One region of the Streptomyces sp. NPDC050485 genome, then DNA from elsewhere that is predicted to be linked to it. Evidence: riboswitches for the same ligand, from Rfam matches in the RefSeq annotation. Region 1 holds a riboswitch; the other holds the start of a gene.
The links. A riboswitch is a leader RNA that binds a small molecule or an ion and turns the genes downstream of it on or off. The one in region 1 is predicted to bind cyclic di-AMP.
Positions count from the first base shown of each region.

Region 1 (14,512 bases):
GACGCAGATCTCCCCGCCGTCGCGCGAGGCGATCATCGACAGCAGCCGCAGCCGCACGGGGTCGCCGAGCGCCTTGAAGACCTTCGCGAGCTCTACCGCCTGCCCCTCGTCCAGTGGGGCGGTCAGCAGGGTCGGGCAGCATTCGTCGGCGTCGTCCTGGCCGAGCACCACAAGCTCTTGTTTCGACATGCTTCTATGTTGACGTTTTTCGATCCAGGGCGCAAGGTTGCATCGAGGAACGTCAATGCAGCCCGATCGGGGTCCCGCCAGGCCCTGGCATCGAGGAGTGAAGGCCATGAGCGAGCAGTCCACCGACCTGCGCGAGACCGTCCGGCGCCGGTACGCGTCCGCCGCCGTCCAGGTCACCGAAGGCGGCACCGCCTGTTGCGGACCGGCCGCGATCGAGGTCGACGAGAACTTCGGCCCCACCCGCTACGCCGCCGCCGAGCGCGAGGCGCTGCCCGCCGAGGCCGTCGCCGCCTCCCTAGGCTGCGGCAACCCCACCGCCGTCGCCGACCTGCGCGTTGGCGAGCGGGTCCTGGACCTCGGCTCGGGCGGCGGCATCGACGTCCTGCTCTCCGCGCGCCGGGTCGGCCCCACGGGCAAGGTGTACGGCCTCGACATGACCGAGGAGATGCTCGCCCTGGCGCTCGCCAACCAGAAGAAGGCCGGCGCCACCAACGTCGAGTTCCTCAAGGGCACGATCGAAGCCGTCCCGCTCCCCGCCAACACCATCGACGTCGTCATCTCGAACTGCGTGATCAACTTGTCCACCGACAAGTCCGCCGTCTTCGCCGAGGCCTTCCGCGTCCTGGTCCCCGGCGGCCGGATCGGCGTCTCGGACGTCGTCGCCGACGACACCCTGACCCCCGAGCAGCGGGCCGAGCGCGGCGACTACGTCGGTTGTATCGCCGGTGCGCTCTCCTTCGCCGAGTACCGGCAAGGCCTCGAAGACGCCGGGTTCACGGACATCGGGATCACACCCACGCACGCGGTGGCCGACGGCATGCACTCCGCCATCGTCCGGGCAACCAAACCCGACACACCCTAAGACTTGAGGTCGATCCGGCGAACGGGCTGGGCCGTTGTCCGGGCGATCGTCTCGAAGTCCTGGTCGTAGTGGAGCGGTGGGCGGCGGGCACCTCGGACGCCGTGGGTCGTAAATGGTTCGGAGCACCCCTCCGGATGGCGTACAGTTGTGTTTACCGACGCGGGGTGGAGCAGCTCGGTAGCTCGCTGGGCTCATAACCCAGAGGTCGCAGGTTCAAATCCTGTCCCCGCTACTGAACGAAGAGGACCGGCACTTTCAAGTGCCGGTCCTCTTCGCGTTCCCGGATGCGGCCCGCGAACCCGCCCGTTGCCCGGCGCGCATGAGTGGAGCACGTGGAGTAGCCTCGCGTGCGCCATGAGTGAGTGTGCGGTGGTTCTGCGGAGATGGGTGCGGGCGCGGGACACCGTGCTGCTCGCGCTCCTCCTCTGTGTGGTCGGGCTGAGCGGGTGCGATCGGGTGGGGGAGGCCGGGCTCGTCACGGGGGGTGGTGCGCGGGCTCCCGTGTACGTCGATCCCGGGCACGGGTGCCGGCTGAGTGCCGGCGACTGGGGCGCGCTGCCGTGCGGTGCGGCCGACCAGGCGGCCAACCACCGTCACACCAGGGGGAGTTGCGGCCGGGGTCGGCCGGGGCCGCATCGCTGCCGCCGCCATTGACGGCGGGTTCGGTCCGGCTGCCGCTGATCTTGACGCGTCCCCCGGCGCCGACCCTGCCCTGCGGATCCCGCCGTTCCCTGGCGCCGACTCTGCCCGCGGGATCCCGCCGTCCCCCGCCCCGCCCCGCCCGGCACCGGGACCCGCACCCGCTCGGCCGCTCCGGAGTCGCCGTCGGCGGTCGGGCGGGGCAGGCTGGACGGGTGCGGCAGCGAGCAGAGGGCGAGAGGCGCCTGGTACGGGCGCTCCCCGTACTGCTCATCGTCGTCGGCTTCGTTTTCGACGCCTCGACCCCGCCCGACCTGACCGCCGTCGCCCTGTTCGCGGGCGCCCCGGTGGTCGCCGCCCCGTTCTACTCGGCCCGCGCCACCGCCGTCGTCGCGGCCCTTTCGGTGCTCGCCGTGGTGGGGCTCTGGTTCCTACAGGGCATCCCCAGCCTCGGCGAAGGCGCCAGCGAGCTGTTCACCGTGCTGTTGGTGGGCGGCCTGGCCCTCGTCATCAACCGCATCCTGCGCCGCAGCGGCGAACAGCTCGCGTCGGCCCGCGTCATCGCGGAGACCGCGCAGCGCGCCGTGCTGCCCACGCCTGCGGCCCGCATCGGCGGCCTCCACGTCGCCGCGCGGTACGAGGCGGCGCAGGCGGACGCGTTCATCGGCGGGGACCTGTTCGCCGTGCAGGAGACCCCGCACGGGGTGCGGCTCATCGTCGGTGACGTACGCGGAAAGGGGCTCCAGGCGGTGGAGGCCGTCGCCGTGGTGATCGGGGCGTTCCGGGAGGCCGCCGAGCAGGAGTCCTCGCTGGAGGCGGTGGCCCAGCGCCTGGAGCGGGCGCTGGCCCGCGAGGGCACCCGGCGCGACCGGCTCGACGCGGTCGAGGGGTTCACCACCGCGGTGCTCGCCGAGATCCCCCGCGGCGACGGCACCGTACGCCTGGTCAACCGGGGGCATCCCGAGCCGCTGCTGCTGTACCCGGACGGGTCCGTGGACATGCTCGTCCCGGCCGAGCCCGCGCTGCCGCTCGGCATGGCGGACCTGGGCGTGTGGCCGGACCGGTCCGATGCGCGGCCGTTCCCGGCCGGGGCGACGCTGCTGTTCTACACCGACGGGCTGTCCGAGGCGCGCGACGGGCGGGGCGTCTTCTACGACCCGCGGGCCCGGCTGCGCGGCGCGGTCTTCCCCGGCCCGGAGGCGGTCCTGGACGCGCTCGTGGACGACGTACGGCGCTACACCGGCGGCGGCGCGAACGACGACATGGCGCTGCTCGCGGTGGCCCGGCCCACCGAGGGGCAGCCCGACCGCCGCCGCACCGTCAGGATCGTGAAATGAGCCCGGCCGGAGCCTGCCACGGAGGCCGTCCCGGATCCTGTCACCGTGGGTGCCCGAAAGGTGTCCCTCCGCATAACATTTGACACACCGTCAGGAAACGCTGTGAACGCGAGTCGCGCTGAATCGCCGTCAACTCGTCCGGTTTGACCCGGCTGTGGCCGCTAAGTCCAGGCCAAGACCGTTAACGATCAGTGGGAACGGCTTGGAATCCGGACCGGGTGTCTATTAACGTTCGATAACGCAGCGCGGTCGGCCCAGCCGCCGCAACGGCGGCACCGCGCGCACGCGCCGAATCCCGAAAGGGAACCGGGGAACCACCAACTTGGGGTGAATCAGGCGCCTTTACGGGTGCCTGTAGGAGACCTTCCTGCTCCGAACCCGTCAGCTAACCCGGTAGGCGAGAAGGAAGGAAAGGAGCGCGCCCTCGTGGCGTCCAACGAGCCTGCCCTCGACACCCCCATACCTCTCGATTCCCGGTACGGCGACGTGCCCGGCGACAGCGAGAGCTGGGAGGAGTGGGACCCGACCGCGGAGTCCGTACGTCCGGTACGCGGCCGGCACCGGGTGGCCAAACAGCGCGGCGGACTCGCCCGCAGCTCCACCGTGCTGGGCGTCGGCGTCATCGCCGCGGTCGGCGCGGGCGGCATGGCCACCGCGCAGCCCAAGCCGCCGGTCTCCATCTCGCTGCCCGACTCCCTCACCCAGAACCTGCCGGACCTCGGGTCGCTGCCCGGCGTCGGCGAGCTGGTCTCGCACAACGCCCCGGACACCCCGAAGAGCGAGGCCGCACAGGCCGACCAGAAGATCGCAGCCTCCCCGCTGACCATGACCGGCCTCTCCACCGCCGAGGCCGAGCAGGGCGCCACCGACGCCGGTGAGGCGCTGCGCGCCCGCATCCTCCAGCAGGCCGAGCAGCAGAAGGCGAGCGCCGTCGCCGAGGCGAAGGCGGCCGCGCAGAAGGCCGCCGCCGAAAAGGCCGCGGCCGAGGCCAAAGCCAAGCAGGACGCGGCGACGGCCAAGGCCGCGGCCGAGAAGAAGGCGGCCGAGGAGGCCGCGGCGAAGAAGGCGGAGGAGGAGCGGCTGGCCAAGCTGGCCGCGAGCTACTCGCTGCCGGTCGGCTCGTACACGATCACCTCCACGTTCGGCGAAGCCGGCTCGATGTGGTCCTCGGGCCACCACACCGGCCTGGACTTCGCGGCCCCCACGGGCACGCCGCTCAAGGCGATCCACTCCGCGACGGTCAAGTCGGCGGGGTGGGCCGGTGCGTACGGCTACCGCACGGTGCTCACCCTCGACGACGGCAGCGAGCTCTGGTTCTGCCACCAGTCGTCCATCGCGGTCAGCGCGGGGCAGAAGGTGGCGACGGGGGACGTCATCGGGCGGATCGGCGCGACCGGCAACGTCACCGGGCCGCACCTCCACCTGGAGGTCCACACCCCGGACGGCACCGGCATCGACCCCATGACCTGGCTCCAGTCCAAGGGGCTCAACCCCTGATCGATCCGAACGGGTCCGGAGTCGTCCATGGGGCTCGACCGCTGATCGATCCGAACGTGTCCGGAATCAATCGTCCATGCGGCTCGACCCCTGATCCGAACGGATGCGGAATAGCGCCCGGCGCACGGGAGTTGATCACCACATGACCTCTCTCCGTGCGCTCGGCGGCTCCGATCTGTCCGTCTTCCCGCTCTCCCTCGGCGGCAACGTCTTCGGCTGGACGGCCGACCAGGACCAGTCGTTCGCCGTCCTCGACGCCTACACCTCGGGCGGCGGCAACTTCATCGACACCGCCGACGCCTACTCCCAGTGGGCCCCCGGCAACTCCGGCGGCGAATCCGAGACGATCATCGGGAAGTGGCTGGCCGCCCGCGGCAACCGGGCCGATGTCGTCGTCGCCACCAAGGTCGGCGCCCACCTCCAGCACAAGGGGCTGGCCGCGAACACCATCAAGACCGCCGCCGAGGAGTCGCTGCGCCGCCTCGGCACCGACTACATCGACCTGTACTACACGCACTACGACGACCCCACCGTGCCCGTCGAGGAGATCATCACCGCCCTCGACCAGCTGGTCCAGGACGGCAAGGTCCGCGCGATCGCCGCCTCCAACATCACCCCGGAGCGGCTCCAGGAGTCCCTGGACTTCTCCGACCGCGAGGGCCTCGCCAAGTACGTGGCGCTCCAGCCGCACTACAACCTGGTCTCCCGCGACACCTACGAGGGCGCCCTCCAGGAGACCGCGTCCCGCGCGGGCCTGGCCGCCGTCCCCTATTACTCGCTCGCCTCCGGCTTCCTCACCGGCAAGTACCGGCCGGGCCAGACCGTGGACAGCCGACGCGCCGAGGGCGCGGGCAAGCACCTGGAGACCGAGCGGGGCCGCAAGGTGCTCGGCGCGCTCGACCGGATCGCCCAGGAGCGCGGCGCCGAGATCGCCACGGTCGCGCTGGCCTGGCTGGCCGCCCGGCCCACCGTCGCCGCCCCCATCGCCTCGGCCCGTACGGTCGAGCAGCTGCCGGCGCTGCTCGCCGTCGCCGACCTGGAACTCACCGACGCCGAGGTCTCCGAGCTGACGGCCGCCTCGGCATAGGCCTCAGCGTAGGTAGGGGTTGTACTGCGCCGGGCCCGGCAGCGGGCCCGGCTGACCGTACGGCGCGTACTGCGCGTGCTGGGTATAGGGGTGCGGCGGGGCGAACTGCGGGGGCAGCCAGATCCGGCCCGTCGCCTGCGCCGCGTACAGCAGCGCCGGGGCTGCGACCGGCTTGCGCTCCCACAGATGGTGGAGGAGCTCCTGCTCGCGGGCCGCGAAGTCGGGGTCCGGGCCGGTCGCGCCCGCGCTCCGGTAGGCCCGGTGCCGCAGGAAGGCGAGCGAGGTCGCGAACGCCTCGTACTCGGCGACCGCCCGCGCCGCGGGCTTCCCGCCGAAGCTGTGGTGGGCGAAGTCCCGCGCGGTGGCGCGGGCCCGCATCGAGGACAGGGCGAGCGGCTCCACTGGCCCGAGCCAGCCGGCCGCCGCGTACGCGGGCAGCTCGGCGGCGACCGTACGCAACTCCCGCTGCCGGCTCCAGATCGCGAGCCAGGTGAGCAGCCCGAACACCGGCACCATGAAGGCCCCGTACACGATGTAGAAGCCGTACACCCCGAACAGCGTCGAGCTGTTCCACAGGGCGTGCATGCCCATCGCGAGCACCAGACCGAACAGCGGGAACGCGATGCGGCGCAGCCGCTTTGCCGGCGGCGAGAGCGCGGCCGCGCCGAAGCCGATGCCGGTCAGCACGGTGAACAGGGGATGCGCGAACGGCGACATGACGACCCGGACGAAGAAGGTCGCAGCCGTGGTCGAGGCAAGGCCAGCGCTGTGACTTGCCTGGTCCTCGCCGAAGGCGTTGCCCAGGTAGAGGATGTTCTCGGTGAAGGCGAAGCCCGTCGCGGTGAAACCGGCGAAGACCACGCCGTCGACAATGCCCGTGAAGTCGCGTCGGCGGAACAGGAACAGCAGCAGTACGGCCACCGCCTTCGCGCTCTCCTCGACAACCGGGGCTATCACGCCGGCGCCCAGGTGATCGGCCGAGGAAGGGTCGGCGGTGGCCGTGGCTATCCAGCGCGTCGCGAACGAGTTGGCGATGATCGCCACCAGCGCGGCGGCGCAGGCGCCCCACGCCAGGGCGAAGAGCAGGTTGCGCCAGGGGCCCGGGTCCACCCGGTCCAGCCAGCGGAACGCGGCCCCGAGCAGCGGCACCGGCAGCACCGCGAGCCCGAGCCCGACCAGGAAACCCTCGGTGCCGGTCTGTGCCCGTACGAGCGCGAGGATGACCAGACCGCACAGCGCGAGCAGGGTGATCAGCGCGCCCGCGCGGACCGCTTTGGAGCGCCAGAAGTCGCGGCGCGGCCGGTAGCGCCACTTCGCCCGGTCGGGCGGCACGGCCTCGAACCGCGGCTCGTCCGCGCACGCCGGAACCGGCCGGCCAGGACAGGCCGGGCCGGCCTGCTGGGGCGGCTGCCCGGGGTGCGGGCGATGCGGAAGCGGCTCGAAGGACACCAGACGACCCTAACGAGGGTCACTGACAATGCGCGACGGTGTCCGCACTACCCGCACTACCCGCACTACCCGCTGTGCCCGACCCGGCGGAAGAGGAGGTCGTGCACGACGTGGCCCTTGTCGAGGCCCTGCCCCTCGAACCGGGTCAGCGGCCGGAACGCGGGCCGGGGCGCGTAGCCGCCGCCCGCCACCGTGTTCTCGAAGTCGGGGTGCGCGGTCAGCACTTCGAGCATCTGCTCGGCGTACTCCTCCCAGTCCGTCGCGCAGTGCAGTACGGCGCCGGGCTTCATCCGCGTCGCGGCGAGCGAGAGGAACTCGGGCTGGATCAGGCGGCGCTTGTGGTGGCGCTTCTTGGGCCAGGGGTCCGGGAAGTACACACGGAGCCCGTCCAGGGCGTCCGGCTCCAGCATTTCGCGCAGCAGGATGATCGCGTCGCCGTTGGCCACCCGGATGTTGCTCAGACCGGCCCGCTCGGCGAGGCCGAGGAGGTTGCCCTGGCCGGGGGTGTGCACGTCCACCGCGAGGATGCCGGTCGACGGGTCCTCCGCGCCCATCTGCGCGGTGGCCTCGCCCATGCCGAAGCCGATCTCCAGGACGACGGGAAGGCCGTCGAACATCTCGGCCGGATCGATCTTCCGCAGCCCGTCGATGTCGAAGCCCCAGACCGGCCACAGCCGCTCCAGGTACTCGCCCTGGCCGGTGGTCACCCGGCTGCGGCGGGGCTGGAAGCTGCGGATGCGGCGTTCGTGGTGCGAGCCCGCCGGGTCGGCGGCGGGGCCGCCGGGGAAGCGGGGCGCCTTGTCGCGCGGCAGGACTTGGCGGGCGGGGTCTACTGGGGTGCGGATTGGCTCAGACACAGTGCCGTCAATTCTACGACCCTGCTGTCGGCGGGGCCCGGCCCCGGACCCCGGGCTGCCCCGGTGGGGCGGGGTGCTTCCGCGGCTGATCGGTTGGGTGCGGGTTGTGGGTGGCTGGTCGCGCAGTTCCCTGCGCCCCTTTAATGCGCGCCCAGGGTTGCGAGGACCCGGTCCGCGACCTCCCTCCCGATCGGCAGCGATGCCGTCGCCGCCGGGGACGGGGCGTTCAGGACGTGGACCGTGCGCGGGGTCTCGCGGATCAGGAAGTCGTCCACCAGCGTGCCGTCGCGCAGCACCGCCTGGGCTCGCACGCCCGCCGGGGCGGTGCGCAGGTCGGTCTCCTCGACGGCGGGGAGCAGTCGGCGCACCGCTTCGGTGAAGGCGCGCTTGGAGAGCGAGCGGTGCAGTTCGCCCGCGCCGTACCGCCAGTGTCTGCGGGCTATGTGCCAGGTGCCGGGCCAGGCGAGGGTGCCGGCCAGCTCGCCGGGGCGCACCGTCCGCCAGTCGTAGCCCTCGCGGGCCGCGGCCGGCACGGCGTTGGGGCCGACGTGGACCGAGCCGTCGACGCCCCGGGTGAGGTGGACGCCGAGGAACGGGAAGGCGGGGTCGGGCACCGGGTAGACCAGGCCCTTGACCAGACCGGGCCGGGCCAGCTCGTAGTACTCGCCGCGGAACGGCACGATCCGCACGCCCGGCTCGTCGCCCGCGAGCCGGGCCACCCGGTCGCAGTGCAGGCCCGCGCAGTTCACCAGGGCCCGGGCGCGCAGCACCGTGCCGTCGGCGGTGCGCACCGCGACGCCCTGCGCGGGGCGCCGCGCGATGCGTACGACCTCCGCGCCGTACCGCACCTCGGCGCCGGAAAGCTCCGCGAGGCGGGCCGCCACCGCCCGGTAGTCGCACACCCCCGTCGTGCCGACGTGGATCGCCGCGAGGCCGCGGACCTCCGGCTCGTACTCCGCTATCTGCGCCGGGCCGAGCTCGCGCACCGGGATGCCGTGCTCACGGCCGCGCTGGACCAGGGCGTGCAGCCGCGGCAGCTCGGCGCGCTCGGTCGCCACGATCAGCTTGCCGGTCACCTCGTGCGCGATGCCGTGCCGCGCGCAGAACTCCACCATCTCGGCCGCGCCCCGCACCGCGAAGCGCGCCTTCAGCGAGCCCGGCCGGTAATAGATGCCGCTGTGGATGACTCCGCTGTTGCGCCCGGTCTGGTGCCGGGCGGGGCCGCTCTCCTTCTCCAGGACGACCACCCGTGTCCCGGGCGCGGCCCGGCTCAGGGCGTAGGCCGTCGACAGGCCGACGATTCCGCCGCCGACCACCAGCACATCGCAGTCGTACGTCGTCACCCACACACCTCCCGCCCCGGCCGCGTCTTTCCCGGAGGACCGCCCCGGATCCCCTCCTCCACATACTGCACTGACCCACTGACAATCCCGGTAAACGCCCAGTGGAAGTGATCTACGCCGGAGCCACCAGAAGCGGCCGCGCCCGCTCCCGCAGTTCGGCGACCCGCGGCTCGTCCCCGTACGGCTCCAGGCGGTGCAGCAGATCGCGTACGTACTCCGTGGTGCGGGCCGAGGAGATGCGGCCCGCCACCTCCACCGCCCGGGTGCCCGCCGCGCACGCGGCGTCCAGGTTCCCCGACTCCAGCTCGGCCACCGCGCTCACCACCAGACGCAGCCCGTGCGAGCGGACGAACTCCTCGGTGGGCCGCGACAGCGCCTGCTCGGTGAAGCGGCGCACCTGCCGGGGCGCCTTCAGGTCGCGGTAGCACTCCGCGGCGTCCGCCGCGAAGCGGTCGTAGGAGTAGAAGCCGAGCCAGGACGGGTCGCAGTCGCCCTCCCGCGAGCGCTCCAGCCAGGACTCGGCGGCCTTCAGCGCGGCCTCGGCCGGGTGCCCGTCGCCCGCCTTGGCGTGGGCGCGCGCCTCCACCAGGCGGAAGAAGGACATGGTGCGGGCGGTGGCGAGCCCGCGGTTGCGTTCGACGGCGGCCTGCGCGAGGTCGACGCCCTCGTCGGCGAAGCCGCGGTAGGTGGCCTGGAGCGACATCGAGGCCAGGACGTAGCCGCCGAGCGGGACGTCGGCCGCCGCGCGCGCCAGGCGCAGCGCCTGGATGTAGTAGCGCTGGGCGGCTTCCTGCTGGCCGGTGTCGAAGGCCATCCACCCGGCGAGCCTGGTCAGTTCGGCGGTCGCGCCGAACAGTCCGCGCCCCACCTCGTCGCTGTACGAGCCGAGCAGCAGCGGGGCTGCGTCGACGCGTAAGCATTCGGGGACCATGGACGAACGCCAGTCGCCCCCGCCGTACTTGGAGTCCCATCTGCGCGCGTCCTCGGCCGCCTCGCGCAGCTTGGCGACATCGCTGTGGCCGACTTTCAGCGGTGGCAGATCGCCGGGTTCGGCACTGCGGGCCACCGAGGAGTCGGCGGGGGTTATGAGCCAGCGGGAGGCGGGTGTCGCATAGGCGCTGACCGCGAAGGAACCGGCGAGGGACTGCCAGATGCCGCCGCTGCCGGCCCGCCGCCCGGCCAGATCCAGCCGGTACAGGTCGGTCGCCGAGCGCACCGCCTCCGACACGTCGCGCGGGAAGGCGAGCCCGACCTCGGGGGCCGGGTCCGCGTCCGCGAGGCCGATTTCGTGCAGCGGGACGGGCCGGCCCAGCTTGGCGCCGATCGCCGCCGCGATCAGATGGGGCGCGGCGCCCTGGGGCACCATGCCCTTGGAGACCCACCGGGCCACGGAGGTCTTGTCGTAGCGAAGGGTCAGACCGCGCTGCGCGCCGAGGTCGTTGACCCGTCGCGCGAGGCCCGCGTTGCTGATTCCCGCGAGGGCGAGAACGGTGCCGAGCTTCTCGTTCGGCCCGCGTTGCTCCCTGGACATGAGCCACCCCTCGACACAGACGGCGTTCCCCGGGTGGTGTGGTGTCCGGTTCGTCGGCCGCAAAAGCATGTGGCCGAGCCCCCGGGAATATGCCACCCGTGGAGAACAGCAGTAAACACAGCGTAGTTCGCCGCATCCCGACCGTTAAGAGGCGGTCTTCCGTATGGCGAGATTGCTTTCCGTACGGACGACTGCCGACACCTGTCGTCGCGAAGTGGTCGCGGTCGCCGTTGCGCCGGGGGTGCGGCGGGCCGGCCGCCGTCGCGCTCCCGCCGTGTGGCCGTGCGCCCGGCCGTGCGCTCTCGCCGGTCCGCCGGGGGAGCGCTTCCATGTGTGGTGCGTGGGTCGGCCCGCTGTACTGGATCCAGTGGGCTGGGGGAAGCCGCCGCCTCAATCCCCGCGGGCGGCGGACCGGTCCGGGAGGCGGACAGCGTCTCCCGGACTGTGTTTTCGGTGTCCCCCGAGCCGGTGGTGGTGAAGCTTCAGCCGCCCGAGAATGGCTGAATATCGACCGTCGCCCGGAGGCTCAGGGGGGCCTCCGTGATCGCGCGGGCGCTGTCCCGTACGCCCCCGGAACGACGCCAATCGGCCATCGGCCGGGGCGAATTCACTTGTTGCGCGCGATACCCGGGGTCCCTCCCGGGCGCCGTTGTCGTGGCAGCATGGGGTCCCGGACCCTTCGGTCCGTGCTGAATGTTGTCCACGAGTTGTCCACAGCCTGTGGAGGCGGCGATGCGGTGGTTGGTGGGGTGGAGCAGCGTCGCCGCAAGTTTCCGCGCGGGCTCCTCCTTCGATACGGCCTCCTTCGGTACGGCCGGCTCCAGTACGGCCGGCTCCGTCGGCGAGCCCGAGGAGGGCCGCACCGTCCACCCCGTCGGCGCCCAGCTCCTGTGGGGCGACCCCGATCCGCTGTGGGCGGTGGGCGACTGGCGCCCCGACGAGATCCGGGTGGTCAGTGTCGGCGCCGACACCCGCCTCGCCGTACTCGGCTGCTGCGCCGCCACCGACGAGGAGCTCAGGGTCGGCCTGTTCGCCGCGCGCGGCGGCGCACTGCGCCACCTCTCCGCCTGGCCGGGCAGCTACACGGCCATCGCCCAAGTGGCCCGCCGCGTCACGGTCGTCGGCGATCTCGCGGGCGCCCGGCCCGTCTTCTACACCCCCTGGGCGGGCGGAACCGCCTACGGAACGGCGGCACTTCCGCTCGCCGACCTCATCGAGGCCCAGCTCGACATCGGCCACCTCGCCGCCCTGCTCGCCTGCCCCGACGTGCCGGAGGCGCTCGGCGACTCGACCCCCTACGCGGGGGTCCGGCGCATCCCGCCCGGCCACGCGCTCGTCCTGCGCGAGGGCTCGCGCGAGATCACCGGGTACGAGCCGGTCGCCTCCCTCGCGGTGGCCGCGCCCCAGCGGGAGACCGCCGCCGCGGTGGACGGCGTGCGCGACGCCCTGGTGTCGGCGGTACGGGCCAGACTCACCGCGCCGCGGCACGCCCCCGAGACCCTGCCGCCCGACCCCGGCCCGGTCCCCGGCATGGGCCCCGCCGAGCGGCGCGCCGCCCGCGGGGGCCCGGCCCCCGGCATCGGGTCCGACCTCTCCGGCGGCCCCGCCTCCGCCACCCTCGCCCTGCTCGCCGCCGGACTCCCGGGCGTACCCGGCACCGTCCTCGGCCACGGCACCGGAGCGGGCGAGCGCCTGCTCGCCGTCACCTTCAACGACCTCGCCGTGCCCGGCGCGGGCCGCCAGGCCGAACTGGAACGGGCCGGCGCGATGGCCGCCAACCCGCGCCTGCACCACGTCGTCGTCACCGGGTCCGAAGAGTCGCTGCCCTACGCCGAGTTGGAGGGTCCGCTCACCGACGAGCCCGGTCCCTCGCTGATCGCCGCCGCCCGCCACCGGCGCCGCCTCCTGGCGGGCAGCGCCGACCACTTCACCGGCAGCGGCGCCCGCCAGGTCCTGGACGCCCATCCGGCGCGCCTGGCCGACCTCCTGATGGATCGTCAGCGCCGCCATCTGCTCCGCCCGGCCACCGCCCTGGCGAAGGCGGGCGGCCCCTCGGCGAACTCCCTCTTCGTCCCGCTCACCGTCTACCGCGCCGCCCGGCGCCTGGCCCGTACGCCCTACCGCACCGGCATCGAATCGGCCGCCGACGCGCTGCGCGAGCCCCAGTTCGACGATCCAGGAAGCCCGCTCTCGATCTCGCTTGCCGCCCTGTCCTGGACCCGCCCGGGTCCGGCGGCCCGCTGGCTCACCGGGGAAGCACTCGCCGAAGTATCGGTTCGCCTGATGGCCTCGGCGACCCGCCCGGCCCCCTCGCAGCGCCCCGGCGAAGCCCGCGCCGGAGCGGCCCTCGCCCGCTACGCCGCCGACCACCGCATCCTCGAACAGGCTGCCGAGGTACGCAGTCAGCGCCTGCACGCGCCCTTCCTCGACAACCAGGTCGTCCGCGCCTGCCGCGCCCTGCCCGAATCCCTGCGGGTCCAGCCGGGCGCCCGCGCCACGATCCTGCGCACGGTGCTCTCGGCGTCCGGCGTACGAGACCTGCCGCCCGGCTGGGGCGCCCCCTCGCACGCCCCCTCGGCGGCCGCCGCCCGAGCGGGCCTGCGGCTGGCCGCCGACCCGCTGGTCTCCCTCTTCGAAGCCCCGCTGCTCGCGGACGCGGGCCTGATCGAGGCCCGCACCGTACGCAAGGCGGTGCGCGCGGCGGCGGCGGGCGAGCCCCTCCCGCTGGACGGCCTGGCCGACCTGATCTCCACGGAACTCTGGCTCCGCCGCCTCCTCTCCCGCCGGGGCACCTGCTGGACGGGTACGGCCGCGCCGCGGCAGCGGGCGGTGGCGGGCGGAGTGGCGCCACCGAGGCGCCCGACGCTGCGCTCCTGACGCGAGGGCCCGCGTGCCACCGGCGGACGGCCGCCAAGGGGGCGGCACCCACCCACTGGTGGCCAGGCCTGTGCATGGGCAGAACGGGCGGGCGGGAAACGTCTGCCCGCCGCAGGCGGGTGTCGTCCCACCGGCGGGCGGGACCCGGCGGCGGCACCGCGCACGGGTGAAGCCCGGCCTCGGGGGAGGGCCCGCCCCTCAACTCCGCCCCGCACGACACAATGGCCTCGTGCGGTACCTGATCCTGGGCGTCACGGAGGCGCGAGACGACACCGGCACCGCCATCCCCCTCGGCGGTCCCCGCGTGCGCGCCCTGCTGGCCGCCCTCGCCCTGCACCCCACCCGCCCCGTGCCCGTACCCACGCTGATCGACGACGTATGGGCGGACGATCCGCCCAAGGACGCGCCCGCCGCGCTGCAGGCCCTCGTCGGCCGGCTCCGCCGCGCCCTCGGCAAGGAGGCCGTCGAGTCCGGCCCGGCGGGCTACCGGCTGGCCGCGGCGCCGCACGAGATCGACCTGTACGCATTCGAGGAGCGGGCGGCCGAGGGCGCCGCCCAGCTCGCCGCGGGCGACCCCCAGACCGCCGCCCGCACCCTGCGCGCCGCCCTCGCGCTGTGGCGCGGCCCCGCCCTCGCGGACCTCCCCGAACGCGACGCCGCGGTACGCCCCGAGGCCCAGCGCCGGGCCGCGCTGCGCGACCGCGTCGAGGCCGACATCCAGCGCGGCGCCACCGGCGGGCTGCTCCCCGAGCTGACCGAACTGCTCGCCTCGCACCCGTACGACGAAACCCTGCACGCCCAGTTGATCCGCACGCTGCGGGCCGAGGGCCGCCGGGCCGATGCC
Region 1 is NZ_JBITHR010000002.1:12,036-26,547, reverse strand. Features, by position in the region: gene ACIBK6_RS03785 (ArsR/SmtB family transcription factor) at 1-189, opposite strand, end outside; gene arsM (arsenite methyltransferase) at 296-1,051, shown strand; tRNA gene ACIBK6_RS03775 (tRNA-Met) at 1,210-1,283, shown strand; gene ACIBK6_RS03770 (PP2C family protein-serine/threonine phosphatase) at 1,906-3,027, shown strand; cyclic di-AMP (ydaO/yuaA leader) riboswitch at 3,304-3,442, shown strand; gene ACIBK6_RS03765 (M23 family metallopeptidase) at 3,454-4,524, shown strand; gene ACIBK6_RS03760 (aldo/keto reductase) at 4,667-5,611, shown strand; gene ACIBK6_RS03755 (PrsW family intramembrane metalloprotease) at 5,615-7,060, opposite strand; gene trmB (tRNA (guanosine(46)-N7)-methyltransferase TrmB) at 7,126-7,905, opposite strand; gene lhgO (L-2-hydroxyglutarate oxidase) at 8,058-9,260, opposite strand; gene ACIBK6_RS03740 (MFS transporter) at 9,373-10,791, opposite strand; gene ACIBK6_RS03735 (asparagine synthase-related protein) at 11,524-13,668, shown strand; gene ACIBK6_RS03730 (ATP-binding protein) at 13,898-14,512, shown strand, end outside.

Region 2 (14,512 bases), on a different contig from region 1:
GCTTCCACCCGCGGTGCCGGGTGCCGTGCACGGTCGCCTCGTTGAACTCCCGGGCGGGGCGGGCTCCGGACCGCAGCAGCTGGGTCTCGTCGACGGACGTGAGCAGCTGAGTGCGGTCCGCCGCTTTGAGCAACTGGGTACGGTCCGCGGCCTTGAGCAACTGAGTGGGATCCGCGTCGGCCTGCGGCAGCACGGTGGTCTCGTCCCGCGCCCCCTTATAGGGGGAGACCACGGGCACTTGGCGGGAGCCGACCTTGGCCTGCACGGTCGCCTCGCGCAACTGCTCGCCGGTCCGCTTGAAGAAGTGCTGGAAGACGGTGCCGCCGCAGGTGGCGACCACGCTCACCACGCCGGCGCCGAGGAATGTGCCGTACACGCCCAGCTTGGAGGCGAGCACCGCGGCGGTGACCGCGGCGAGCGCGCTGCCCGCCACCTGCGGCACGCTCAGATCGATGCGCTTCTTCTCTTCCGTCCCGGTGTCCGGCTTGTCACCCATCCCCAGCCTCTGTTCGCCCTTCTCGTCCGTCTTGCACAGAGAAGGGACATTTGAGCGAAGCGAATAGTTCCGCTTCCGCGGATTGTGTGAAGCAGGACACGTACCGGGCAGGCATGGACGCGTCAGGGAGGGTCCAACTCCCGTACCCCGCGAGAACTTCGGCGGCGCGCCGGTCCACCCAGGTGGCCCGAATGGAGTACTGTGGCGAGCCCTGGGCCCCGGGTCCCACACGGGTATCCGGGACTGCGGGAGGGGGCCGAAAGCGGCACTCGAACCGGCGGCGCCGCGGCACCGCACGGGCGCCTGCTGCACAGAGTGACCAGCCCGGTCACTCTGCGTTGCGAAAAGGTAACCGTGCCATAACGGCGTTCCAGGGCCCATGCCCGACACGCCGGGCAACTCGGCAATGTTGTGGCAGGCTGCACCCGGGCAGGCCACACTCGACTAGCGGAAGCAGCGACGCACGTGACGTCGGCAGGCACCACCCGGGAGGTCCCCATGCCCGAACTGCGTGTCGTGGCCGTCTCCAACGACGGCACACGACTGGTGCTCAAGGCTGCGGACAGCACGGAGTACACGCTTCCGATCGACGAGCGGCTCCGGGCCGCTGTGCGCAACGACCGGGCCCGCCTCGGACAGATCGAGATCGAGGTGGAGAGCCACCTCCGGCCGCGCGACATCCAGGCGCGGATACGAGCCGGTGCCTCCGCCGAGGAGGTCGCCCAGTTCGCCGGCATTCCGGTCGACCGCGTACGCCGCTTCGAAGGCCCCGTCCTCGCGGAGCGCGCCTTCATGGCGGAGCGGGCGCGGAAGACCCCCGTGCGGCGTCCGGGCGAGAACACCGGCCCCCAGCTCGGCGAGGCGGTGCAGGAGCGGCTGCTGCTGCGCGGCGCCGACAAGGAGAGCGTCCAGTGGGACTCCTGGCGCCGCGACGACGGCACCTGGGAAGTCCTGCTCGTGTACCTGGTCGCGGGCGAGCCGCACTCCGCGAGCTGGACCTACGACCCGCCGCGCCGACTCGTGCAGGCCGTCGACGACGAGGCCCGCTCGCTGATCGGCGAGTCCGACGACACCATCACCGCCGTTCCCGAACCGAGCTTCCCGTTCGTGCCGAGGATCGCCCGGCTGCCCCGGGACCGGCCGCTGGACCGCGCCCTGGACCGGCAGTTGGAGCGGCCCGCGCCGCCGCCCGAGCCGGTCGCGGACGAGAGCGACTCGCTGACCAGCCTGCTCGAAGCCGTACCGAGCTTCCGCGGCGACATGGTCGTACCGGAGCGTCCCTCGAACCCGCCCGAGCCGCCGGCGACCCAACCGGCCGCCGAGCCGGAGGTCGAGGAGCCGCCCGCGCCGGCCGCTTCGGCGGGAGCGGGTTCGGCGTACGCGGACGTGCTGATGCCGCGCACCGTGGCCGGTCACCGCGACCGGCTCACCGGCACCACCGACCGCCAGGCCGAAGCGGACGGGGTCCGTCCGGGACGCCGTGCCGCGGTGCCGAGCTGGGACGAGATCGTGTTCGGCACCCGAAGGAAGAAGCAGGACTAGCGACTTCGGCATCGAGCCGGGGCCCGCACGCGGCGCGCGTGCGGGCCCCGTCGCGTCCCCGCTACTGCGGATCGGGGCCCGTGGCCACCGGCCGGGACTCGTCCGACGACCACTCGGACCAGGAACCGGCGTACAGCGCGGCCGGGATCCCCGCGACGGCGAGGGCCAGCACCTCGTGGGCGCCGGAGACGCCTGAGCCGCAGTACACGCCGACCTCGCTGCCCGAGGCGCCAATGGCCTTGAAGCGGGCGGCCAGTTCATCGGCGGGCAGGAAGCGGCCGTCCGGGCCCACGTTCTCGGTGGTCGGCGCGGAGACCGCGCCCGGGATGTGCCCGCCGACCCGGTCGATCGGCTCCACGTCACCCCGGTACCGCTCCCCCGCGCGGGCGTCGAGCAGCAGCCCGGAGCGGGCCAGGGCGGCCGCCGCGTCCGCGTCGAGGAGCTTGACGGCGCCCGGCGCGGGCCGGAAGTCGCCCGCCGCGGGCGCGGGGATCTCGGTGGACAGCTCACCCGTCCAGGCGGCGAGCCCGCCGTCGAGGACCCGCACGTCCGGGTGGCCCGTCCAGCGCAGCAGCCACCAGGCGCGGGCGGCGGCCCAGCCCTGGCCGCCGTCGTACACGACGACGGGCGTGTCGGCCGACACGCCCGACCGCCGCATGACCGCACCGAATTCGGCCACGTCCGGCAGCGGGTGGCGGCCGCCGGCCCCGGGCGGTCCGGCCAGTTCCGCGTCGAGGTCCACGAACACGGCGCCGGGGAGGTGTCCGGCCGCGTACTCGGCGCGGCCGTCGAACGGCGCGGCCCCGGCCGCCTTGGCCAGGCTCAGCTGCCAGCGGATGTCGAGCAGGACCGGAGGCCGCGGCCCCGCCGCCTCGGCGGCGAGTGCGGATGCGGTGATGATGGCGTTCATGGGGGTCATCCTTGCGCAGAGTCCGCCCATAACGTAACGGCCGCGAAAAGGATGACGAGCCCCAAAACGGGCATCCTCCTGCGGGAACGCGCCAAAAGCGGCGCGGCCGGGGCGCGGTGGGGCCCCGGTGGTGGAAGCATCGGCCCGGGTGCGCGCGGTTCGCCGAACGGCGCCCCCGAGCAGCACGATGGCGACGGCCGAGGAGAGAGTGACGATGATCCAGTCGGAGACCCGGCGCACACCTGGCACGCCCTGCTGGGTGAGTCTCATGGTGCACGGCCTGGCCGCGACCCAGGAGTTCTACGGAGCGCTGTTCGGCTGGGAGTTCCGGCCGGGACCGCAGCAGCTCGGCCCGTACGTCCGCGCGCTGCTCGACGGCAAGGAGATCGCCGGCATCGGTCAGTTGCCGCCCGACCGGCATCTGCCGATCGCCTGGACCACCTATCTGGCGACCGACGACGCGGACGAGACGGCCGAGACGATCCGCCACTGCGGCGGCACCGTCGGGGTGGGGCCGCTGGACGCCGGCGAGGCGGGCCGGCTCGCGATCGCCTCGGATCCGGCGGGCGCGGTCTTCGGGATCTGGCAGGCCGGCGCGCACGTGGGCACCGCGATCGCGGGCGCGCCCGGCACCCCCACCTGGAACGAACTGGTCACGCGCGAGACGGCGTCGGTCGGCAAGTTCTACCAGGCGGTGTTCGGCTACGACCTGGAGGGGGTCGTCTCGGCCGACTTCGACTATGTGACGCTGCATCTGACGGGCCGACCGGTGGCCTCGCTGCACGGCGTGGGCCATGCCCTGGCGCGCGACAAGGGCGCGCACTGGATGACGTACTTCGAGGCCGCGGACGTGGACGAGGCCGTGCTGCGGGTCGCCGACCTCGGCGGGCAGGTGCTCCAGCAGCCGCGTGAGGGCGCGAGCGGGCGGGTGGCGACGGTGGCGGATCCGGATGGGGCCGTCTTCACCCTCGTACGGTCGTCCGGCTGAGAAGCCCTCGGAGCCTGCGTCCGAACTCCGCCCGGGACCCGTACAGGCCCTCAGACGCGAGCGGCCTCGGCGTCTACCGGGAGGACGTCCGGGGAGAGGGCGGCGGCGCGGGACGCGGCGGCCGTCATCCGGCGGCGGTGGTGGCGCCGGCACAGCACCTCGTAGCCGATCTCGTCATCGGAGCGGTTGACGTCGCCGACCACGACCTGGGCTCCCTCGACCACCATCTCGCCCCCTATGGTGCGGGCGTTGTGGGTGGCGCGGGCGCCGCACCAGCAGAGCGCCTCGACCTGCAACACCTCGACCCGGTCGGCGAGTTCGACCAGGCGCTGCGAGCCGGGGAACAGCTTGGAGCGGAAGTCGGTGGTGATCCCGAAGGCGAACACGTCGAGTTCGAGGTCGTCCACGACCCGGGCGAGCTGGTCGATCTGCTCGGGCCCGAGGAACTGGGCCTCGTCGGCGATGACGTAGTCGCAGCGGCCGCCCTTGGAGAGGTGGGCGACCAGGTAGCCGTAGAAGTCGAAGCCGTCGGCGGCCTCGACCGCGTCGGTGACCAGACCGAGCCGGGAGGACAGCTTGCCCTGGCCCGCCCGGTCGTCCCGGGTGAAGATCATGCCCTGCAGACCGCGCGCGGAGCGGTTGTGCTCGATCTGAAGAGCGAGGGTGCTCTTTCCGCAGTCCATCGTTCCGGAGAAGAACACCAGCTCGGGCATGGGAAGTTGACGGCCTTTCAGATGCGTGGAGAAGGGGGTGCTACGAGCGTACTTCGAGGAGCGGTACGAGCTGCTCCACCGGTGTCATCGAGCCGTGCATGCCGACCATGGCGGACTCGTGGGGCTCGCGGTGCGAGGCGGTGATGACCACGTCGTCGCGGGCGGCGGCGACCACGTCACCGATCCGGCCGTGCACGCGCTCGTCGACGCTCGGGCCGAACCAGCCCGCCGCGATCGCCTCCTCACGGCTCGCGACCCAGAACTGCTCGCCGAGCACCTCGCGCCAGCAGGTCAGCACATCGGCCTGGGCGCCCGGCACCGCGTAGACGTGCCGGGCCCGGCCCTCGCCGCCGAGCAGGGCGACCCCGGCCCGCAGCTCCCAGTCCTCGTCGAAGTCGATGCGGGACTGCTCGTCGAAGGGGATGTCGATCATGCCGTGGTCGGCGGTGATGTACAGGGCCGCGCGCGGCGGGAGCTGTTCGGCGAGGCGCTGGGCGAGCCGGTCGACGTACATCAGCTGGCCGCGCCAGGCGTCGGAGTCGACGCCGAAGCGGTGGCCCTTGCCGTCGACGTCGGAGTAGTACGTGTAGACCAACGACCGGTCACCGGCAGCGAGTTGGGCGGCCGCGAGGTCCATGCGGTCCTCGCCGGAGAGCCTGCCGCGGAAGCTGCCGCCACTCAGGGCGACCTTGGTCAGCGGGGTGTGCTCGAAGGTCGGCGACGACACCTGGGCGGTGTGCACGCCGTCCTGGTCGGCGAGCTGGAAGACCGTCGGGTACGGCTGCCAGGCGTGCGGGTCGGTCCAGGGCTTCCAGCGGAGCTGGTTCATCAGCTCGCCGGTCTCCGGGTTGCGCGCGGTGTAGCCGGGCAGGCCGTGCTCGCCGGGGGCGAGCCCGGTGCCGACGGAGGCCAGCGAGGTCGCGGTGGTGGCGGGGAAACCGGCGGTTATCGGACGGCCGGTGTTGCCGCGGGAGGTGCCGAGCAAGGAGTGCAGATAGGGGGCCTCGTCCGGGTGCGCCTTGATCTGCTCCCAGCCGAGGCCGTCGATCAGGAAGACGCAGTTGCGGTCGGCGGGGGCGAGCCCGGCGATGCGCTGCTCGAAACCGGGTACGCCCTGGCCCGCCACGAGGGTGGGCAGCAGATCGGCGAGCGATCCGGTGCCGTACTCGGGGACGGGTGCGGTGTCGAGGGCGAGGGGTTCGGGATCCTGCCAGGCGGGCTGAGCCATCACCGGCCGGTCGCCGCGGTCGCCTCGGACAGCGCCTGGGCGAAGGCCAGGGTCTGGCGGACCGTGTCCGGGCCGTCGCCGGCCTCGCTGACCCTCAGGCTCAGGTCGTCGGCGGTGGAGTTGCCGGTGTAGCCGTGGTCGGCGTCGCAGTTGGGGTCGCCGCAGGCGGCGGGCTCCAGGTCGATCCGCGAGACCGCGCCCCAGCCGATGGTCAGCACGACCTCGCGGGGCGGGGTGCCGGGCGTGTACGACTCGGGGTTGGCGACGACGCGGCTCACCACGACCGACGAGATCCGGCCGAGCTTCACGGACTCCGTGGAGGTGGTGGCGTACGGCGTCGGGGAGCTGGTGTCCGCGTTCTGCTCGTCGGTGTGGCTGACGATGAACCGGTTGTCCGTGAGCACCAGGACCGTCACATGGCGGCGCACTTCGTTCGCGTCGAAGGTGGTCTCCTGGTGGACCAGGTACGACGCGATGGGCTCACCGCCGACGGCGGCCTCCACCGCCTCGGCCACAAGGGCCGGGTAGTAGCCGCTGCGCTCGATCGCCGCGCGGAGCCCCTGGGTCGTCGTACCGGTCTTCGCCATGGGGTCCATCTTAAGCTGCCGCAGGCGGCCCACGGCCCTCAGAGCCTGTGTGTAAACCCCGCCCGGGTCCCCGGCGTCTGGCACGCACGCTCGCCGCGTTGGCCGAAAGCCCTAGTAGCTCCGCTACGAGGACTTCCAGCCGCCTTGCGATCGCACGCACCAGACGCCGCGGCCTGATCCGGGCGGGGTTTACACACAGGCCCTCAGTAGCTGGGCAGCCGCCGTGGGCCGAGGTCGTTGCGGGCGGGGGGCGGGGCGAGGCGGACGTGTGCGCCGAGCACCGACAGGCCCCGCTGGGCGACGATCACGGGCTCCAGGCCGACGGCGACCACCTCGGGATGGTCGTCGACCAGCCGCGACACCCTCAGGAGCAGCTCTTCGAGGGCCGCGGTGTCGACGGGCGCGGAGCCCCGCCAGCCGAACAGGAGCGGCGCGGTCCGGATGGATCTGAGCAGTTCGGCGGCGTCGCGGTCGGTGGCCGGGATCAGCCGGTGCGCGGTGTCGCCGAGCAGTTCGGACGCGGCACCGGCGAGCCCGAAGGAGAGCACCGCGCCGACCGCGGAGTCGATCGAAGCGCGCACGACGGTGTCCACTCCGCGCGGAACCATCGCCTGCACCACGGGCTTCAGCTCCCCGGGCTTGCCGAGGCTCGCCGTCAATTCGGCATATGCACGGGCGAGTTGGTGCTCGTCCGCGAGATCCAGGCGTACGCCGCCGAGGTCGGGGCGGTGGCGCAGGTGCGGGGCGGTGGTCTTGAGGGCGACGGGGTAGCCGAGGCGGCGGGCGGCCTCGACGGCCTGGGCGGCGTCGGGGGCGGGCAGGGCCGGGCGCACCGGGATTCCGTAACGGCCGAGCAGTTCCTCGGCGTCCGCCGCGGTCAGGGTCGTGCCGCGGGGGTCGGGGGCGGGGCCGAGCAGGCGCTCGATGAGCGCGGCGGTGCCGGGTTCGTCGATGTCGTCGTACTCCCCCACCCTGCCGGGGTCGGCGGCCTGTCTGCGCCACTGGCCGTAGCGGACGGCCTCGGCGAGGGCGCGGACGGCCCGCTCCGCGGCGGGGTAGGCGGGAATGCGGGTGGCCTCGCGGGGTGGGTGGTTTTTCGGCTGCCCGCCGGTGGGTGGGCTGGGGGCGCGGCCCCCGGACCCCCGCTCCTCAAACTCCCCCAAGGCCTTGCGGGCCAGGGAGGGACCCCCACGAGGGGCTTGATTGATGCCGGACAGGGCTGGATCCTGGGGATTGGTCCCGGCCAGGGCCGGATCCTGGCGGCTGGGTCTCTTCACCGTGCGGGCCGCTGCCGACAGGGCCTCTGCCAGGCCGCCGATCTCTACGTGGACCACCGCGACCGGCTTCGCCGGGGACGCTGCCGCGGCCGCGCGCAGGGCTTCGGCCAGCACCTGGCCGTCGCCGGATTCCACGGCTCCGTTCTCGCCGACCCAGGGGATGGCCGTCACCACCACCGCGTCGCACTCCTCGTCCGCCAGGGCCGCCGCGAGGGCCGCCCGGAAGTCCGCCGGGGTCGCGCCCGTCGTCAGGTCGAGGGGCTTGAGCGGGCGCAGGCCCTCGCTCAGGCAGGCGTCGTACGTCAGGAGGCCGAGGGATTCCGAGTTGCCGAGGATCGCCACCCGGGGCCCCGCGGGCAGTGGCTGTCCGGCGAGCAGCAGGCCCGCGTCGACGAGTTCGGTGACCGTGCCGACCAGGATGACGCCCGCCTGACGCAGCAGCGCGGAGACCGTCGCGTCCGGTACCCGGGTGACCGGGACCGCGTGGCCGGGCGGCGTCGAACCGCTGTGCCGGGCGCCCTTCACCACCACGACGGGCTTCGCGGCGGCCGTACGGCGGGCGAGCCGGGTGAACTTCCGCGGGTTGCCGATCGATTCGAGGTAGAGCAGGACCACATCGGTGTCGGGGTCCTCGTACCAGTACTGGAGGAAGTCGTTGCCGGAGACGTCGGCGCGGTTGCCGGAGGAGATGAACGTCGACAGGCCCGCGCCGCGCCGGTACAGGCCCGACAGGAGGGCGATGCCGATCGCGCCGGACTGGGTGAACAGGCCGATCCGGCCCGCGGGCGGCGGCTCGGGCGCCAGCGATGCGTTCAGCCGCACATCCGCCGCGGTGTTGATGATCCCGAACGCGTTCGGGCCGATCAGCCGCATCCCGTACGAGCGGGCCTGGCGCACCAGTTCGCGCTGGCGCTCCCTGCCGTGCGGGCCGCTCTCCGCGTAGTCGGCCGACAGGACGACGAGGCCCTGCACGCCGTGTTCGCCGCAGTCGGCGACGGCTTCTGGTACCCGCTCGGCGGGCACCGCGATGATCGCCAGGTCCACGGGTTCGCCGATCGCGCCGACGGAGGAGAAGGCGGGCACCCCGTCGAGCTCCCCCGGCCCGTCGCCGAGCGCCCGGTTCACCGCGTACGCGCGCCCGGTGAACCCGGCGTCCAGGAGGTTGCGCAGGACCGTGCGGCCGACCCCGCCGGGGGCGCGGCCGGTGCCGATGACCGCGACCGAGCCGGGCGCGAGCAGGCGCTGCACCGATCTCGCCTCGGCGCGGTGTTCCCGGGCGCGCTGCACGGCGAGGGACTCGGCGGTGGGTTCCAGATCGAGGGTGAGGTGGACAGAGCCGTCCTCGAAGGACCGCTTCTGCTGGTACCCGGCGTCGGTGAACACTTTGATCATCTTGCTGTTGGCGGGCAGCACTTCGGCCGCGAACCGCCTGATCCCGCGTTCGCGGGCGACCGCCGCGATGTGTTCGAGCAGGGTGGAGGCGACGCCCCGGCCCTGGTGGGCGTCCTGGACCAGGAAGGCGACCTCGGCCTCGTCGGCGGGGGCGGAGGCCGGCCGGCCCTGGGCGTTGATGCGGTCGAAGCGGACGGTCGCGATGAACTCGCCGCCGACGGTGGCCGCGAGTCCGACCCGGTCCACGTAGTCGTGGTGGGTGAAGCGGTGGACGTCCTTGGCGGAGAGCCGGGGGTAGGGCGCGAAGAAGCGGTAGTACTTCGACTCGTCCGACACCTGCTCGTAGAAGGAAACGAGCCGCTCGGCGTCCTCGGTGGTGATGGGCCTGATGCGCGCGGTGCCGCCGTCGCGGAGCACCACGTCGGCCTCCCAGTGAGCGGGGTACGCGGGGTCGGACGCCGTCGTCATACCGAAAGCGTACGGGGCGCGGGGCCATCCGGGGCGGGGCACGGTGGGGAGGGCCGAACGGCGGCGGAAGCGGGCCTAAGGTCGGTAGGAGCACTGCGCACCACATGAGAGACTGGTCTAGACAACCGTCAGAGATTTCGAAGGGCAACACCATGGCTGAGCGCCGCGTCAACGTCGGCTGGGCCGAGGGCCTGCACGCCCGCCCCGCGTCCATCTTCGTCCGTGCCGCCACGGCTGCCGGAGTCCCCATGACGATCGCCAAGACCGACGGCAACCCGGTCAACGCCGCTTCCATGCTCGCGGTGCTCGGCCTGGGTGCGCAGGGCGGCGAGGAGATCGTGCTGGCCTCCGACGCCGAGGGCGCGGACGTCGCGCTCGACCGGCTGGCCAAGCTGGTCGCCGAGGGTCTCGAGGAGCTCCCCGAGACCGTCTGATCCGGTCGGCTGCACAGCGAAGGGCCGCTGATCCCGCATTCGGGACCGGCGGCTCTTTCGTTTTCCCGGCCGACGTACCCCGCACATGTACCCTGCGCACGCATTTCGATGACGGAATTCCCGCGTCCGCATTTCCGGGCCAGCATTTCGCGGTCCGCATTTCATTTCGAGCAGCCGAAATACAGTCCCGCACCGCGCTTTCTTTGTATACGGCCCGGCTGTTAAGTGCGGGCGCTCGCCGTGTGTACGGCAGGTTGCGAAGTGCTCACCGCGGCGGGGCGCCGCAGCCGATGGGCGGAAAAAGAGCGCTCGGCGTGCAGGGCGGTGAGCGAGCGGGCGCGTTCGGCATCGCCGCGGGCCACCGCGTCGGTGATCGCGCCGAGTTCGGCCCAGGACTCGGTCGGCCGGGCCGGCTGCTCGACCGCGTACATCCAGGCCACCTTGTGCCTCAACTGCGTGAGCAGCGCGATCAGTCCGGGGCTGAGGGAGGCCTGGGCCAGCGTCTCGTGGAACCAGCCGCCCAGCGAGCGCAGATCCTCGCCCTGGCCGCGCCGGGCCCGTTCCTGACCCAGCCTCACCAGGCCGCGCAGCACTTTGAGATGCGCCTCGGAGCGGCGCGACGCGGCCCGTGCGGCGGCCAACGGCTCAAGCAGCACGCGCAGTTCGAGGAGGTCGGCGGCCTCCAGATCGGTGGGCTCTGCCACCCAGGCGCCGGCATGTCTGCGGGTGGTCACGAAGCCCTCGGACTCCAGAGTGCGCAGGGCTTCGCGGACCGGGACGCGGGAGACCCCGTAACGGCGGGCGAGTACGTCCTCGATGAGCCGGCTGCCGCGCTCCAGGGCACCCGAGACGATGTCGTCGCGGATCGCCGTGCATACCGAGTGCGCCGGAATGCGCATGGGCCGAACCTCCGCCTTTATCCCCGCGAAACGCGGTCGAACGACGCCAGTCGGCGCCTCTCGGTGTGTCTATCGATGTCTGTTCCGCGACTCTATTCCAGGCTTTGTTAATTCCCGGTGACGGGCCGGAACCAATGGATATTTTTTGGCCAACGGCGAAGACCCCCGGCGGCGTGCCGGGGGTCTTCGGTGTGCGCGGGGCGGGTCAGACCGAGACGCCGTGCGAGCGGAGGTAGGCGACCGGGTCGATGTCCGAGCCGTAGGTCGGGGCGGTGCGGGCCTCGAAGTGGAGGTGCGGGCCCGTGGTGTTGCCGGTGTTGCCCGACAGCGCGATCTGCCGGCCCGGCTCGACGGACTGGCCGACGGAGACCTGGATGTCCGAGAGGTGGCCGTACTGGGTGTACGTGCCGTCGTTCATCCTGATGACGATGTTGTTCCCGTACGCACCGCCCCAGCCGGCCTCCACGACGGTGCCCAGACCCACCGCGTGCACCGAAGTGCCGCTCTCCGCATGGAAGTCGATGCCGGTGTGGGCGCCGGAGGACCACAGGGATCCGCCGGTCTTGTAGCCGGTGGACACATAGCTGTCCGATATGGGGGCGACGAAGGTGTTGAGGCGCTTGCGCTCGGCCTCGCGCGCCGCGCGCTCCTTGGCCTCGCGGTCCGCCTTGACCCGCTCCTGCGCCTTGCGCTGCGCGGCCGCCTCGGCCTCCGCCTTCGCCTTGGCCTTCACGGCCGCCTGCTTCTGGGCCTCGGCCTGGGCACCGAGCTGGTCGGCGAGGCTGTCACCGATGACGATGGCCTGGGTGAGGCCGGTGTCGGCGACGCTCGGGGCGGCGGTGGCCGGGGAGGCGAGGGTGCCTACGACTCCGGCGGTGGCGAGGGTGGCGATGCCCGCGATGTTCGCGCTGCGGCGCGTCATGCGGCTGGGCGCGCGGTGCTTCCCGGTGGCACGGGTGAACGCCATGAAGTGGCGGTGTCCTTTCCTTCCATCTCGCCTACCGGGTTAGCTGACGGGTTCGGAGCAGGAAGGTCTCCTACGGGCTCCTCCGCGGGCGGAGGCGTCCGATTCACCCCAGGGACTGAGTGGGTCCCCGGCTCCCCTGGCTCGCGCCGTACGGGGACTCGGCGATCACTGTCCGGTGCCGCGGGTGCGACGGGTGGTGACGGACAGCGGGACCGACGCTAGACGGCTGATCTTTCAATCACCAAACAGACACCGGCTTTTGTAGCGCACGCCACATGACAGACAGGTAACCTCCCCAATAAACCGGACATATGCCCCCAATAGGGGAGGACCCCGGCGGCGCATCCGCCACCGGGGTCCCCATGTGTCCAGTTGTCCAGGGCCTCAATCAGCCCGCGACGACGGTCACTTCACCGATTCCGAGCGCCCTGACCGGCTCCTCGATCTGCGCCGCGTCACCGACGAGGACGGTGACCAGCCGGTCGGCCGGGAAGGCGTTGACGACGGCCGCCGTCGCCTCCACGGTGCCGGTCTCCGCCAGGAGCGCGTACAACTGCGCCTGGTAGTCGTCCGGGAGGAACTGCTCGACCTGGTCGGCCAGCGTCCCGGCGACGGCCGCCGCGGTCTCGTACTTGAGCGGGGCGACGCCCACCAGGTTCTGCACGGCGGTCTCGCGCTCGGCGTCCGTGAGACCCTCCGCGGCCAGCGTGCGCAGCACCTTCCACAGGTCCTCCAGCGCGGGGCCGGTGTGCGGGGTGTCGACCGAGCCGCTGATGGCGAGCATCGCGGCACCGCCGTCGGGGCCCGAGCGCAGCACCTGGCCGAAGGCACGCACGCCGTAGGTGTAACCCTTCTCCTCGCGCAGCACGCGGTCGAGCCGGGAGGTGAGGGTGCCGCCCAGGCAGTACGTGCCGAGCACCTGGGCCGCCCAGACCCGGTCGTGGCGGTCGGCGCCGATGCGGCCGATGAGCAGCTGGGTCTGGACCGCGCCGGGGCGGTCCACGATGACGACCCGGCCGGTGTCGTCTGCGGTGATCGGCGGGATGGGGCGCGGCTCGGCGGTGTCACCGGTCCAGTCGCCCAGGCTGTCCGCGAGGACCGCGTCGAGGTCGGTGCCCGACAGATCGCCGACGATGACGGTGACGGCCGTCGAGGGGCGCACGTACGCCTCGTAGAAGGAGCGCACCGCCGCCGCGTCGATCGCGGCGACCGTCTCCTCGGTGCCCTGGCGGGGGCGCGACATGCGCGCGGCGGCCGGGAACAGCTCCTTGGAGAGCTGCTTGGCGGCCCGCCGGGACGGGTTGGCCTGCTCGTGCGGGATCTCGTCCAGGCGGTTGCGCACGAGCCGGTCGACCTCGGAGTCGGCGAACGCGGGGGCCCGCAGCGCCTCGGCGAGCAGCGAGAGCGCCTTGGGCAGGCGGGAGACCGGCACTTCGAGGGAGACCCGGATGCCGGGGTGGTCGGCATGCGCGTCGATGGTGGCGCCGCACCGCTCCAGTTCGGCGGCGAACTCCTCCGCCGAGTGCTTGTCGGTGCCCTCGGTCAGCGCCCGCGCCATGATCGTGGCAACGCCGTCGAGGCCCTCGGGCTCGGCGTCCAGCGGGGCCGCGAGGAAGATCTCCACGGCGACGACCTGCTGGCCGGGGCGGTGGCAGCGCAGCACCGTGAGGCCGTTGGCGAGGGTGCCGCGCTCGGGGGCCGGGAAGGCCCACGGCTTGGCGGTGCCGGCGGCCGGCTGCGGGTGGAACTCCATGGTCACGACAGCGTCCGTCACTGGCCGGCCTCTTCTTCCTCTTCGTTGCTTGCCTCGGGCGCCGCGACGGGCTCGTACACCAGGACGGCCCGGTTGTCGGGGCGCAGTTTCGCGGCGGCGACCGCCTTCACTTCCTCGGCGGTGATGTCGAGGACCCGGTCGACCGCGGTCAGGGCGAGCTGCGGGTCGCCGAACAGCACGGCGTACCGGCACAGTTCGTCGGCGCGGCCGGCGACCGTGCCGAGCCGGTCGAGCCACTCGCGCTCCAACTGGGCCTGGGCGCGCTCCATCTCCTCCTCGGTCGGCCCCTCGGCGGCGAACCGGGCGAGCTCGTCGTCCACCGCGGCCTCGATGTCGGGGACCTCGACACCGCCGGAGGTCTTGACGTCGAGCCAGCCGAGCGAGGGGGCGCCGGCGAGGCGCAGCAGGCCGAAGCCGGCGGCGACGGCGCTCTGGTCGTGGCGGACCAGGCGGTTGTGCAGCCGGGAGGACTCGCCGCCGCCGAGGACGGTCAGCGCCAGGTCGGCGGCGTCGGCCTCGCGGGTGCCATCGTGCGGCAGCCGGTAGGCGGCCATCAGGGCGCGGGCCGGGACGTCCTCCTCCACGACCTCGCGCAGCTGCCCGCCGATGGTGTCGGGCAGCACGCCGTCGCGCGGCGGCTGCTTGCCGTCGTGAATGGGGATGGAGCCGAAGTACTTCTCCACCCACGCCAGGGTCTGCTCGGGGTCGATGTCGCCGACCACCGCGAGCACGGCGTTGTTGGGCGCGTAGTACGTACGGAAGAAGTTCCGGGCGTCTTCGAGGGTCGCCGCGTCCAGGTCGGCCATCGAGCCGATCGGCGTGTGGTGGTAGGGGTGG
Region 2 is NZ_JBITHR010000009.1:215,273-229,784, forward strand. Features, by position in the region: gene ACIBK6_RS20375 (hypothetical protein) at 1-496, opposite strand, end outside; gene sepH (septation protein SepH) at 995-2,038, shown strand; gene ACIBK6_RS20385 (sulfurtransferase) at 2,100-2,948, opposite strand; gene ACIBK6_RS20390 (VOC family protein) at 3,163-3,936, shown strand; gene ACIBK6_RS20395 (thymidine kinase) at 3,987-4,649, opposite strand; gene ACIBK6_RS20400 (alkaline phosphatase family protein) at 4,690-5,877, opposite strand; gene ACIBK6_RS20405 (DUF5998 family protein) at 5,877-6,464, opposite strand; gene ACIBK6_RS20410 (GNAT family N-acetyltransferase) at 6,668-9,601, opposite strand; gene ACIBK6_RS20415 (HPr family phosphocarrier protein) at 9,754-10,035, shown strand; gene ACIBK6_RS20420 (GntR family transcriptional regulator) at 10,257-10,934, opposite strand; gene ACIBK6_RS20425 (M23 family metallopeptidase) at 11,140-11,901, opposite strand; cyclic di-AMP (ydaO/yuaA leader) riboswitch at 11,915-12,075, opposite strand; gene ACIBK6_RS20430 (M16 family metallopeptidase) at 12,290-13,654, opposite strand; gene ACIBK6_RS20435 (M16 family metallopeptidase) at 13,672-14,512, opposite strand, start outside.
Region 2: it holds a riboswitch for cyclic di-AMP, as region 1 does, so the genes downstream of both, ACIBK6_RS20425 (M23 family metallopeptidase) here and ACIBK6_RS03765 (M23 family metallopeptidase) in region 1, are expected to answer to the same signal.